2 regions of the Klebsiella quasivariicola genome follow, and region 2 is predicted to be linked to the other one. Evidence: riboswitches for the same ligand, from Rfam matches in the RefSeq annotation. Region 2 holds a riboswitch; the other holds the start of a gene.

Region 1 (6,626 bases), 1.2 Mb from region 2:
TCGGTGCCTCGACCGGGCCACTTACCGGCTTCGCGATGAATCCAGCGCGCGATTTTGGTCCGAAATTGTTCACCTGGCTTGCCGGGTGGGGCAATATCGCCATGACCGGGGGAAGAGATATTCCCTATTTTATCGTGCCTGTCATCGCGCCGTTGTTGGGGGCCTGCCTCGGCGCTGCAATTTATCGTTTTCTCATTGCCAATAATCTGCCCTGTCATACCTGTGTGGAGGAAGAAAATACGCGTTAACGTCATAGAAGGAATGTATCAGTGAAATAGCCAGGCTATTTTCATGAACCGATATCACGAACCGCTCAAAAAGTCTCCCCGGGTTGGGAGACTTTTGTTATTGTCAATGCACTTTTTTATCGTCGACGGGATCTGATGCTAAAAAAGGTAAATATGAAAAATATGTTTTATTTATAACAAAAAATTAACTGAGGGGTTTTATCATGATTTCTGCGAGTACCCTGAACTCAGAACTCATCAATAAAATCGCACAGGATTTTGCGCAAGCCACCAGTCTGGCGGTTGTGGTCGTCAATATTCACGGTGATGAGATTTCTGAACTGTTTAATTTCACGCCGTTTTGCCAGCTGATGCGTCAGCACCCGGAGCACAGCGGACGCTGTCGCATGAGCGACCGCTGCGGCGGACTGGAAGCCTCGAAAAATGACCAACTGTGCATCTACCGCTGCCACGCGGGCTTAACCGATTTTTCCATACCGCTGGTGATCGCCGGCCACCTGGTCGGCTTCGTGCTCTGTGGTCAGGTTCGTCTGAGCAATGATGTTGAACTGGTTGATATCCTGAACGTTGATGACCGCTGGCAGAACGATCCGGCGCTGGTTCAGGCGTTCCGCAATGTGCCTGAGATGGACTATTCCCGGGTTATCGCCTCGGCGGATTTGCTAAAGTTGATTGTGGAAAATTGTCTGAAAAAACAGCTTAATTTCGTGGTCATCAAAGATAATCCGTCACAGAACGACCCGGCGCAAAGCAACCGGGCGCCCTCGCCGCACGACGGCAAAATGAAGAAGGCGCTGCGCTATATCGACGCGCATCTCTCCGATGAACTGCGTCTGGAGGATGTGGCGGCGCACGTCTATCTTAGCCCATACTATTTCAGTAAATTGTTTAAAAAATATCAGGGGATCGGCTTTAACGCCTGGATCAATCAGCAGCGAATGGCGAGCGCAAAAGAGCTGCTATGCCACAGCGACTGGAGCATTGCCAGCATCGCGCGGAATTTAGGTTTTTCGCAAACCAGCTATTTTTGCAAAGTGTTTCGCCAGACCTATCAGGTCACGCCGCAGGCATTTCGTCAGCAAATTAATGCCGGATCACAAACTGAGTCTTTTTAAATGACAATATTTTGCTATTGCCGATTTTTGATATCCCGGAGTATCTTCATCATTATAAAATGAAAAAAACGACAGTAGAGCAATAAATTGTCATAGCGCAACAAAATAGTGATATTCGAGGGATAAACTACACCAGTTTTTATTTTTGTGATGGGATAGAGTGTCCGTTAATACGAGACTACTGATTATTACAAACCGGTTTCCCTCACTGACGTCATTGTGACGAGTGATGAAACGGTAAAACAAAACATAAAGCATTAGCCGTCGATGCAGGGCGCATCGGCGAAAAAAACCGACAGGTTCGACACCAACCAGGTGTCAGGGAAGGGGGTGTAAATCCCCCGCAGCCCCCGCTGCTGTGATGCTGACGACCCCGCAAAAACCACTGATCGAAAGATTGGGAAGGGCGGGCGAGAACGAGGCTAAGCCAGAAGACCTGCCTGCCGGTAACTGACCAACAACTTCGGTGGGAAGTGGGTGGCTTAGCGGTGCGTGGTCGCAGGACCAGGCATGCGTGCAGCTATACCCTGACCACCTGGACAGGACAGGGTATGGTAACCAGGCGTGCGTTCATTCTTGCGGGTACCGGCAGCGGTTGTGGCAAAACCACCGTTACGCTCGGCCTGCTCAGCTTGCTCCAACAGCGCGGTATGCGGGTGCAACCCTGTAAAGTAGGGCCTGATTACCTGGACACCGCCTGGCACACCGCCATCAGCGGCGTCGCCTCCCGCAATCTCGACAGCTTTATGCTTCCCACCCCGATACTCAACGCGCTGTTTACCGAACAGTTGCAGCAGGCCGACATCGCGGTTATCGAGGGGGTGATGGGCCTGTATGACGGCTACGGCACCGACCCCAACTATTGCAGCAGCGCGGCGATGGCTAAGCAGCTTGGCTGCCCGGTGATTTTGCTGGTCGATGGCAAAGCGGTGTCGACCTCCATCGCCGCCACGGTGATGGGCTTTCAGCACTTTGATCCTGCCCTCAACATTGCCGGCGTTATCGTCAATCGCGTTAACAGCGACGCGCACTTCCAGCTATTGAAAAGCGCCATTGAGCGCTACTGTCAGGTGCCAGTGCTCGGCTATGTGCCGCGCGTGGAAGGCGTAGCGCTGCCCGAGCGGCATCTGGGGCTGGTCACCGCCCGCGAGTCGGTGGTCAATCAGCAGGCATGGCGGGATTTTGCCAGCCAGCTGGGGCGCACCCTCGACATAGACCGGCTGCTGGCCATCAGCGAACTAGCGACCTTGCCGGTGGGCGAGTGGGGGGAGACGCTTGCCGCCGATGCCGGCGAAGGACTGACGCTGGCCCTCGCCGACGATGAGGCCTTCAATTTTTATTACCCTGATAACCTGGCGCTGCTGGCGCGCTGCGGCGTGAAGATTGTGCGCTTTAGCCCACTGCGCGATCGCCAGCTTCCGGCCTGCCAGATGATCTGGCTCGGCGGCGGCTACCCGGAGCTGCACGCGGCCGGGCTGTCTGCCAACCACGAGATGCTGGCGCAGCTTCGCGCGGCGCACCGGCGCGGAGTGGCAATCTACGCCGAGTGCGGCGGCCTGATGTATCTGGGCACGACCCTGGAGGTCACCGGTGGCGAGCGCTACGCGATGGCGGATATTATTCCCGGACACAGCCGAATGGGGACGCGTCTGACCCGGTTCGGCTACTGCGAAGCGCAGGCACAGCAGCAGACGCTGCTGGCCGCGCCCGGCGAGTGGCTGCGTGGCCATGAATTTCATTACTCCGATTTTTCTCCCGCCACCGCTGCCGTACTGGCCTGCCGTAAACAGCGTGATGGTAAGACGCTCCAGCAGTGGCAGGGAGGATGGCAGTCCGGCAGCGCCTTTGCCAGCTATCTCCATGTCCACTTTGCCCAGCGTCCCACCATGCTCAACCACTGGCTGCGGGCAGCAAGGAGGGCGCAATGACCCTTCTCGCCTGGTGTGTGGCCTGGATACTTGATGTCGTCATTGGCGATCCGCCGCACTGGCCGCACCCGGTGCGCTGGATAGGCCGCCTGATTACCGTCAGCCAGCGCGTGGTGCGGCGTGTCTGCCATAGCGATCGGGCGCTGCGTATCGGCGGCGGGGTGATGTGGCTGGTGGTGACCGGGCTGACATGGGGTGTGGCCTGGGGCGCACTGGCGCTGGCGCGGGGGATCCATCCCTGGCTCGGATGGCTGGTGGAGGTGTGGATGATCTTCACTGCGCTGGCGGGGCGCTGCCTGGCGCAGTCGGCGATGGCGGTGGCCCGGCCGCTGCAGGCCGGGGATCTCGCCGAAAGCCGGCATAAGCTCTCCTGGATTGTCGGGCGCGACACCTCTCAGCTCCAGCCTGCGCAGATCAACCGTGCGGTGGTGGAGACCGTGGCGGAAAACACGGTGGATGGCATTATCGCGCCGTTCTTTTTTCTGCTCCTTGGCGGTGCGCCGCTGGCCATGGCCTATAAAGCGGTCAACACCCTCGATTCCATGGTCGGCTACAAACACGAAAAATACCGGGCGATCGGCATGGTCAGCGCCCGTCTTGATGATGTGGCCAACTTCCTTCCCGCCCGGCTGAGCTGGCTGCTGTTCAGCCTTGCCGCGGTGCTATGTCGGGAAGATGGCGCCCGGGCGCTGCGCACGGGCTGGCGCGATCGCTATCAGCACAGCAGTCCTAACTGTGCCTGGCCAGAAGCGACCGTCGCCGGCGCGCTGGGGATCCGCCTTGGCGGCCCGAACGATTACTTCGGCCAGCGCGTTGAAAAGCCCTGGATAGGCGACGCCGTCCGCGACATCGCGGTGGGCGATATTTCCCGAACCATTCGATTGATGTGGGTGGCGTCAACCCTGGCGCTGGCGCTGTTTATCGGCGTGCGCTACTGGCTGGTCGGCGCAGCCTGAGGAGAACCTGATGCAGTACATACAACAACCGCAGGCGATCGAGGCAAAAAGCTTCGACATCATCAGCGAGATCATCGCCGAAACGCGGCCGGACTACCATTTTGCCAGCCCACTGCACGAGGCGATTATCAAGCGGGTGATCCACACCACCGCTGACTTCGACTGGCTGGATATTCTGTGGTTTTCTCCGGATGCCCTGATCGCGCTGAGCGAGGCGTTGAGCCGGCCCTGCACGCTGTATACCGATACCACCATGGCGCTGTCCGGGATCAACAAAACCCTGCTGGCCCGCTTTGGCGGCGAATGCCGCTGTTATATCAGCGACCCGCGGGTGGTGCGCGAGGCACAGAGCCGGGGGATGACCCGCTCGATGGCGGCGGTGGATATTGCGGTGCAGGAGCCCGGGGAGAAAGTGTTCGTCTTCGGCAATGCGCCAACCGCGCTGTTTCGCCTGCTGGAACATCGCGAGACGGCCATCGGCGGCGTGGTGGGGGTGCCGGTCGGGTTCGTCGGCGCGGCGGAGTCGAAAGCGGCGCTCAGCGAGAGCGGCCTGCCGGCCATCGCCGCGCTCGGCCGCAAAGGGGGTAGCAACGTGGCGGCAGCGATTGTGAACGCTCTGCTTTACCACCTGCGGGAGGCGCAATGAGCGATCAGACCTTTGACGCCCCGGTGTGGCATCACGGCAAAGCGCTGCGCAAGGGCTACACCACCGGCTCCTGCGCCACGGCGGCGGCAAAAGTGGCGGCGCTGATGGTGATGCGCCAGCATCTGATCCACCAGGTCTCGATCGTCACCCCCTCCGGCGTCACCCTGTGCCTGAACGTCGAGTCTCCGCACGTCGAAGGGCAGCAGGCGGTCGCCGCGATCCGTAAAGACGGCGGCGATGATGTCGACGCCACCCACGGCATGCTGATTTTTGCCCGGGTGACCCTCAATGACAGCGGAGAGATTAGCCTGTTGGGCGGCGAGGGCATCGGCACGGTGACCCGCAAAGGGATCGGCCTGCCGACAGGCAGCCCGGCGATAAACCGTACTCCGCGGCACACCATCGAGACCGCCGTGCGCGAAGCGATTGGCCCTTCCCGCGGCGCGCAGGTGGAGATCTTTGCCCCGGAAGGCGCAAGCCGCGCGCAAAAAACCTATAACGCCCGGCTGGGGATCCTCGGCGGCATCTCGATTATCGGCACCACCGGGATCGTCACCCCGATGTCGGAAGAGAGCTGGAAACGCTCGCTCTCCCTCGAGCTGGAGATAAAACGCGCCGCCGGGCTGGAGCGCGTGGTGCTGGTGCCGGGCAACCACGGTGAGCGCTTTGTCCGCGAGCAGATGGGCATCGACCCGCAGATAGTGGTCACCATGAGCAACTTCGTCGGCTACATGATTGAAGAGGCGGTTCGGCTCGGTTTTCGCCAGATTGTGCTCATCGGCCACCCCGGCAAACTGATCAAAATCGCCGCCGGGATCTTTCATACCCACAGCCATATCGCCGATGCGCGGATGGAAACCCTCGTCGCCCATCTGGCGCTGCTTGGCGCGCCGCTGCCGCTGCTGACGCTGGTCAGCGAGTGCGACACCACCGAAGCGGCAATGGAGCATATCGACGCCTGGGGATACCAGCGCCTCTATAACCATCTGGCTGAGCGAATCTGCCAGCGCGTTCTCGAGATGCTGCGCTTCACTCAGCACCCGCCTACCTGCGACGCGGTTCTCTTTTCTTTTGATAACCAGGTGCTGGGCAGCAGTCGTCCCCTGGAGACGATTGCCCGGGAGCTGGCATGTTGACGGTCGTGGGGATGGGCCCGGCGGGGCTGCAGTGGCTGACCCCGGCCGCGCGCGAGGCGATCGCCGCCGCCGAGGCGCTGGTGGGCGGCAGCCGCCATCTCCAGCAGTTTCCCGCTTTCGCCGGCGAGCGCTACGCGCTGGGGGCTGATATTCCGGCGCTGCTGGCGTGGATCGAGGCCCGCGCCGGGCGCCACGTCGTGGTGCTGGCCTCTGGCGACCCGCTGTTCTATGGCATTGGCACCCGGCTGATTGCCCATTTTGGCCGGGAACGAGTGCAGGTGATCCCCGGCATCAGCGCGGTGCAGTACCTCTGCGCCCGGGCGGGCATCGACATGAACGACATGTGGCTGACCAGCAGCCATGGCCGGGCGGTGAGCGTCGATGCGCTGGCCGCCCACCGGAAAGTCGCCATGGTGACCGACGGTCGCTGTGGTCCGCGGGAGATTGCCGCCCAGCTGACGGCCCGCGGCAAAGGCCATCGCTGGATGGTGATTGGCGAGAACCTGGCGATGGAAAACGAGCGGATCCACTGGCTGCCGGTCAGCGCAGTGGAGGACGAATATGAGATGAATGCGGTGGTGATCCTCGATGAAAGAT
Region 2 (6,626 bases):
TCTGATCTACGATTACTAGCGATTCCGACTTCATGGAGTCGAGTTGCAGACTCCAATCCGGACTACGACATACTTTATGAGGTCCGCTTGCTCTCGCGAGGTCGCTTCTCTTTGTATATGCCATTGTAGCACGTGTGTAGCCCTGGTCGTAAGGGCCATGATGACTTGACGTCATCCCCACCTTCCTCCAGTTTATCACTGGCAGTCTCCTTTGAGTTCCCGGCCTAACCGCTGGCAACAAAGGATAAGGGTTGCGCTCGTTGCGGGACTTAACCCAACATTTCACAACACGAGCTGACGACAGCCATGCAGCACCTGTCTCACAGTTCCCGAAGGCACCAATCCATCTCTGGAAAGTTCTGTGGATGTCAAGACCAGGTAAGGTTCTTCGCGTTGCATCGAATTAAACCACATGCTCCACCGCTTGTGCGGGCCCCCGTCAATTCATTTGAGTTTTAACCTTGCGGCCGTACTCCCCAGGCGGTCGATTTAACGCGTTAGCTCCGGAAGCCACGCCTCAAGGGCACAACCTCCAAATCGACATCGTTTACGGCGTGGACTACCAGGGTATCTAATCCTGTTTGCTCCCCACGCTTTCGCACCTGAGCGTCAGTCTTTGTCCAGGGGGCCGCCTTCGCCACCGGTATTCCTCCAGATCTCTACGCATTTCACCGCTACACCTGGAATTCTACCCCCCTCTACAAGACTCTAGCCTGCCAGTTTCGAATGCAGTTCCCAGGTTGAGCCCGGGGATTTCACATCCGACTTGACAGACCGCCTGCGTGCGCTTTACGCCCAGTAATTCCGATTAACGCTTGCACCCTCCGTATTACCGCGGCTGCTGGCACGGAGTTAGCCGGTGCTTCTTCTGCGGGTAACGTCAATCGGTAAGGTTATTAACCTCACCGCCTTCCTCCCCGCTGAAAGTGCTTTACAACCCGAAGGCCTTCTTCACACACGCGGCATGGCTGCATCAGGCTTGCGCCCATTGTGCAATATTCCCCACTGCTGCCTCCCGTAGGAGTCTGGACCGTGTCTCAGTTCCAGTGTGGCTGGTCATCCTCTCAGACCAGCTAGGGATCGTCGCCTAGGTGAGCCGTTACCCCACCTACTAGCTAATCCCATCTGGGCACATCTGATGGCATGAGGCCCGAAGGTCCCCCACTTTGGTCTTGCGACGTTATGCGGTATTAGCTACCGTTTCCAGTAGTTATCCCCCTCCATCAGGCAGTTTCCCAGACATTACTCACCCGTCCGCCGCTCGTCACCCGAGAGCAAGCTCTCTGTGCTACCGCTCGACTTGCATGTGTTAGGCCTGCCGCCAGCGTTCAATCTGAGCCATGATCAAACTCTTCAATTTAAGTTTGATGCTCGTGAATTAAACTTCGTAATGAATTACGTATGTTCACTCAGAGACTTGGTATTCATTTTTCGTCCGAGGACGTTAAGAATCCATGTCACTTTGAGTGCCCACACAGATTGTCTGATAAATTGTTAAAGAGCGGTGCAACGCGGCGTTAAGCTCACCGTTGCGAGGTCCCGTATAATACGTTTTCCTCATTCAGAGTCAAGCCCTTATTTTGCTTTTCTCTGTTGGTTTTCAGCGTTGAACTTCACCGCTGAAACCCCGCTGACCCGGCGGCTTGCTTGCCGTTGTTCCGTGTCAGTGGAGGCGCATTATAGGGAGTTCTGAGACGTTGACAAGCCCTGTTTTCAAAAAATTATTCAACCGTCTCTTTTTTGTGCAAAACACCTTTAAAGCGGTAATTTTTCCAGCGTTGAGAAGCCATAGCGATGCAAAACGGGTAAAAGTTGTTCTGTTTCTGCCGTCAGCGCCATGCAGAATGCTTTATTCTCGTCACTGGACTTCGCGTCCGGCGCTTCATGCTCTAACAGCCAGGCGGTGCGACGGGCAATTGCCGCGCCAGAATCGATCAGCCGCGTGCCCTCCGGCAGAACGCGCTGCAGCTCCTCCTGTAGAAGAGGAAAGTGGGTGCAGCCCAGCACCACCGTATCCGGCGGCTCCTGCATCCGCAGCCACGGGCGCAGGATGCGGCGCAGTTCTTCTAACGGCACAGGCTCGCCGTGCAGTTTCGCTTCCGCCAGCTCCACCAGCTCCGCTGACCCCAGCATTTCAATCCGGCATTCATTGGCAAAGCGGTCAATCAGCTCACGGGTATAAGGACGCTTAACGGTACCGCGGGTCGCCAGCAGGCCGACAATCCCGTTCGCCGTCAGGCGGGCGGCGGGTTTAATCGCTGGCACCACGCCAACGACGGGAAAGGCAAACTTTTCACGCAGGGCAGGCAGGGAGACGGTACTGGCGGTATTACAGGCGATCACGGCCAGCGCCAGAGGGTAGCGCTGCTGAACGGCAGTGACAATTTCCAGCACGCGCTCAACGATAAACTCTTCGCTCTTCTCACCGTACGGGAAAGCAACGTTATCGAAAGCATAGATGTAATGCAGATTCGGCAGCAGCTGCCGAATCTCATTATAAACCGACAACCCACCGACGCCGGAATCAAACACCAGCACGGTGGGACGTGGATCAGAAGGTGTAGCTGCCAGACAAGGTGTATTCCCGTCCTGCAGATTGGTAGCCATAAACTGTCTCGTAATCTTTATCGAACAGGTTGGCTATTTTACCACGAACTGTCAGGTGTGAGGTGACGGGATACGATAAACCGACATCCCAGAGGCTCAACCCACCCATATTGACGGTACGCGAGTTGTCGTAATCATAATCGTAGCGTTTGCCGATGTAGTGATACGTCACATCCCACCCCAGATCGTAGACCTGACCGTTCAGCTCGTATTTCACCTGCTGCTTCGCCCGGCGATAGAGGATCTTGTTGGTTTCATCGTCGCGAGGGTCAACATACTGCAGCGTCAGATGATGCTCCACCGGCCCGGTGGTGACATTCCCCGTCCATTCCAGCCCCTTAATCGTCGCCGACTTGACGTTGTAATAGGCGTTGTTGTTGTAATCGATGAGGTTCTGAATCTCATAGCGATACGCGGAGAGACGCCAGTCGAGTGGCCCCGTTAACCCTTCCAGCCCGGCTTCCCACTGCTTCGACTCCTCGGGTTTCAGGTTCGGGTTGGAGGCAATGCCATAGCGTTCTGCGCCGTACTGCTGCCCGAGGGACGGTGCGAGGAATCCTGTACCGTACGAGAGCGTTGTCCGATAACCGTCGATAAATTCCCAGCCTGCCGCCGTCTGCCACGTACCGTGCCAGCCAAACTGCTCGTCATGATCCTCACGGCCGGAAGCTTCCAGCGTCACGCTATCGATCTGCTGCTGGCCCGTCAGATAAAGACCGGTGGTGTCACGCTTATACACGTCGGTACTGGTCGTTCCGCTGGATTTCAGCTTCTCTTGTTTCCAGTCTACGCCGCCGCTCACCGCGCCATGCCCCACCACAACATTATTTCCCCACTGGATATAGCGCTGTTCCATATCATCCAGGGTGGTGCCCGCGGCATAGCGGCCAGCGTCGCTGCTGTAGTTGTAATCCTTAATACGCTGATAGTTCGCAATCAGCTGGGAGGAGTAAATTCCGGAGTGATAGTGCAAACCGGTATCCCAGGACTGGGTGTAGGACTGGTCTTCATCGTTTCCGCCTGCGTAGCCCCAGTTACCCTGGTCATAGTCAGCGTTGGCGGAATAGCCGTATCCGCGGAAGAACCCCGAGAAGTTGTCATCGAACTGATGCTGTACCCCGCCCCACAGCATTTTATTGCGGTAGCCGTCGCGATCGCTGTCGCCGCTATAAGAGGAATTCGGCTGGACGTTAAACCCTTTGGTGGTCTGATAGGCGCCAGCAGCGGTAACCAGCGTGTTGCCAAACCGCTTGTTAAAAGCGCCGTCATAGGACTGATAGCCGTTCGTGCCCGCGCCGGCGTTGATTTGCGAACGTTCAGCGTCGGTCATGGTGATAATGTTCACCACCCCGCCGATCGCTCCGGAGCCGTAAACCGCGGAGCGCGGGCCACGGATATATTCCACCCGCTGGACCAGTGAGATAGGGATCTGACTAATATCTACGCCGTTGGAGATACCCGGACGCGCCATCGGCACACCGTCGATCAGCACCAGCACGTGGCGAGCCTCCGTCCCCCGGACATACAGCGAAGCACTCTGCCCCATGCCGCCGTTGCGGGAAATATCAACCCCGGGAAGACGACGCATCACATCGTTTAAATCTTTGGACTGCCAGCGGTCGATATCATCGCGCGTCACAATGTCGGTCGGCGCCAGCACGGTATTTACCGGTTGTTGAAAACGGTTTGCTGTCACCACTAACGTATCTGAATTGCTATCCTGCGCCCAGCCGGAAAATGCCGTGACGGATAAGGCCGTCATCAGCGAAGCTTTTTTAATCATTGTAAAAGCATCCGAAACAGAAAAAGGATGCCGCAGGTTTTATCATTTGCTCGCGACGATAAAACCCAGTGCGACGTATTCCGGCAGGTCTTCGGGCTTGGAGGCTGTTTCAAGAAATAATGACTTCCCACGGCTAGCCGCAGTGTCTGCACCGAGTGCGCTCATTTCTCACCTTCCTTACCGCTGCGCGTCAGCCCCAGATTTCCACTGGGTTCCCTTTTAACTCACAGGACCGGTAGGCGAATGCTACAATTAGACTCATATAGATGTCCAGACTGCTAATTATATTTCCCGCCACATTCGAGGCTGGACATCCCCGGCGCTTTCCCTACAATCCCCGCGTACTTATTTTATTCAGGATGCATCATGACCCCCGAACACCTTCCTACCGAACAATACGAAGCGCAGCTGGCAGAAAAAGTCGTCCGTTTGCAAACCATGATGGCGCCTTTTGCCGCGCCGGTTCCGGAAGTGTTTCGTTCGCCGGTCAGCCACTACCGCATGCGCGCCGAGTTCCGTCTGTGGCATGATGGCGACGATCTGTACCATATTATTTTCGATCAGCAGACCCGGTCGCGGATTCGCGTGGACAGTTTTCCGGCCGCCAGCGCGCTCATCAATCAGCTGATGACCGCCATGCTGGAGGGCGTGCGCAACAATCCCGTGCTGCGCCATAAGCTGTTCCAGATTGATTATCTGACCACCCTCAGCAACCAGGCGGTCGTTTCGCTGCTGTACCATAAAAAGCTGGACGATGCCTGGCGTGAGCAAGCGGAGGCGCTGCGTGACGCCCTGCGCGCCCAGGGGCTCAATGTGCATCTGATTGGACGCGCGACCAAGACCAAAATCGAGCTTGATCAGGACTATATAGATGAGCGCCTGCCGGTTGGCGGGCGGGAGATGATCTACCGTCAGGTGGAAAACAGCTTTACCCAGCCGAACGCGGCCATGAATATTCAGATGCTGGAGTGGGCACTGGATGTCACCAAAGGGGCGACCGGCGACCTGCTGGAATTATACTGCGGCAACGGCAACTTCTCGCTGGCGCTGGCGCGTAATTTCGATCGCGTGCTGGCTACCGAAATCGCCAAACCGTCGGTGGCTGCAGCGCAGTACAACATCGCCGCTAACCATATCGACAACGTACAGATTATCCGCATGGCGGCGGAAGAGTTTACTCAGGCGATGAACGGCGTACGTGAGTTCAACCGGCTGCAGGGGATCGATCTGCAAAGCTATCAGTGCGAGACCATTTTCGTCGATCCGCCGCGTAGCGGACTGGACAGCGAAACGGAAAAAATGGTGCAGGCCTATCCACGCATTCTGTACATTTCATGCAACCCGGAAACACTGTGCCGCAATCTGGAGACGCTAAGCCAGACGCACAACGTTACCCGGCTGGCGCTGTTCGATCAGTTCCCCTACACCCATCACATGGAGTGCGGCGTCCTGCTGACCCGGAAATAGGCCAAAAAAACCGGCAATGCTCTGTTGCCGGTTTTTTTATGGTTGGCAGCTTACTCAGCTGCTGTATGTTTGCGGTTACGCATTTTGTAGCCGATCCAGAAGACCATCGCAACGGACAGGACGGCCGGGAAGAAGTTGGAGCCGATATCAGGATACTCCGCACGCACAACGGTGCTGTACAGCAGCACCCCGAGAATAAAAAAGGCGGCAGCCAGACCTGGTAGCCCAACGGGCATACTGCGATTCTGATAGCGCTGATGCAAACAGTAGACCGTCAGCAGCAGTGACAAAATAGGGAAGACGGAAAACGGAACTATCGAACTGAATAGCGCCGCAAAGGCGCCATTGATGGATAAGCCGGCAATCAGCGCCAGCAGCAGCGTACCTTTATCTTGAACTGAGTGTTTCATTGCTCGTCCTTCACGTTATTCGGAATGATGTGACATTTTTTCTTGTTCACGGCGATACCAGTAATACGCGCCTTTCGAGATCATTCTGAGCTGCAGTACCAACCGTTCTTCCAGCTGTCGGCGCTGTTCAGGGCCGACATCCAGCGCTTCCGCGCCAGCGCTAAAAACGATGGTGACCATAGCTTCAGCCTGCGCTTCGGTAAAGGCGCGCGGCATATGGTTTTCGAGTTCTAAATAGTCGGCAAGTTCCGCAATAAAGTGCTGGATCTCGCGTGCGACGGCGGCGCGAAACGCCGCAGAAGTTCCCGAACGTTCTCGCAGCAGCAGGCGGAAGGCGTTCGGGTTGTTACCGATAAATT

Evidence for each region. Region 2 has a riboswitch for cobalamin ahead of btuB (TonB-dependent vitamin B12 receptor BtuB). Riboswitches for the same ligand answer to the same signal wherever they lie in the genome.
Region 1: linked by a shared signal. The riboswitch ahead of B8P98_RS05055 (cobyrinate a,c-diamide synthase) and the one ahead of btuB (TonB-dependent vitamin B12 receptor BtuB) in region 2 are both predicted to bind cobalamin.

Annotation. Positions count from the first base shown of each region.
Region 1 is NZ_CP022823.1:995,552-1,002,177, forward strand. Features, by position in the region: gene pduF (propanediol diffusion facilitator PduF) at 1-248, shown strand, start outside; gene pocR (transcriptional regulator PocR) at 452-1,363, shown strand; cobalamin riboswitch at 1,644-1,821, shown strand; gene B8P98_RS05055 (cobyrinate a,c-diamide synthase) at 1,915-3,291, shown strand; gene cbiB (adenosylcobinamide-phosphate synthase CbiB) at 3,288-4,247, shown strand; gene B8P98_RS05065 (cobalt-precorrin-8 methylmutase) at 4,258-4,893, shown strand; gene cbiD (cobalt-precorrin-5B (C(1))-methyltransferase CbiD) at 4,890-6,029, shown strand; gene B8P98_RS05075 (cobalt-precorrin-7 (C(5))-methyltransferase) at 6,023-6,626, shown strand, end outside; gene B8P98_RS05080 (decarboxylating cobalt-precorrin-6B (C(15))-methyltransferase) at 6,618-6,626, shown strand, end outside.
Region 2 is NZ_CP022823.1:5,381,133-5,387,758, forward strand. Features, by position in the region: rRNA gene B8P98_RS27055 (16S ribosomal RNA) at 1-1,360, opposite strand, end outside; gene murI (glutamate racemase) at 1,756-2,607, opposite strand; gene btuB (TonB-dependent vitamin B12 receptor BtuB) at 2,552-4,390, opposite strand; cobalamin riboswitch at 4,456-4,642, opposite strand; gene trmA (tRNA (uridine(54)-C5)-methyltransferase TrmA) at 4,757-5,857, shown strand; gene B8P98_RS27075 (YijD family membrane protein) at 5,908-6,267, opposite strand; gene fabR (HTH-type transcriptional repressor FabR) at 6,283-6,626, opposite strand, start outside.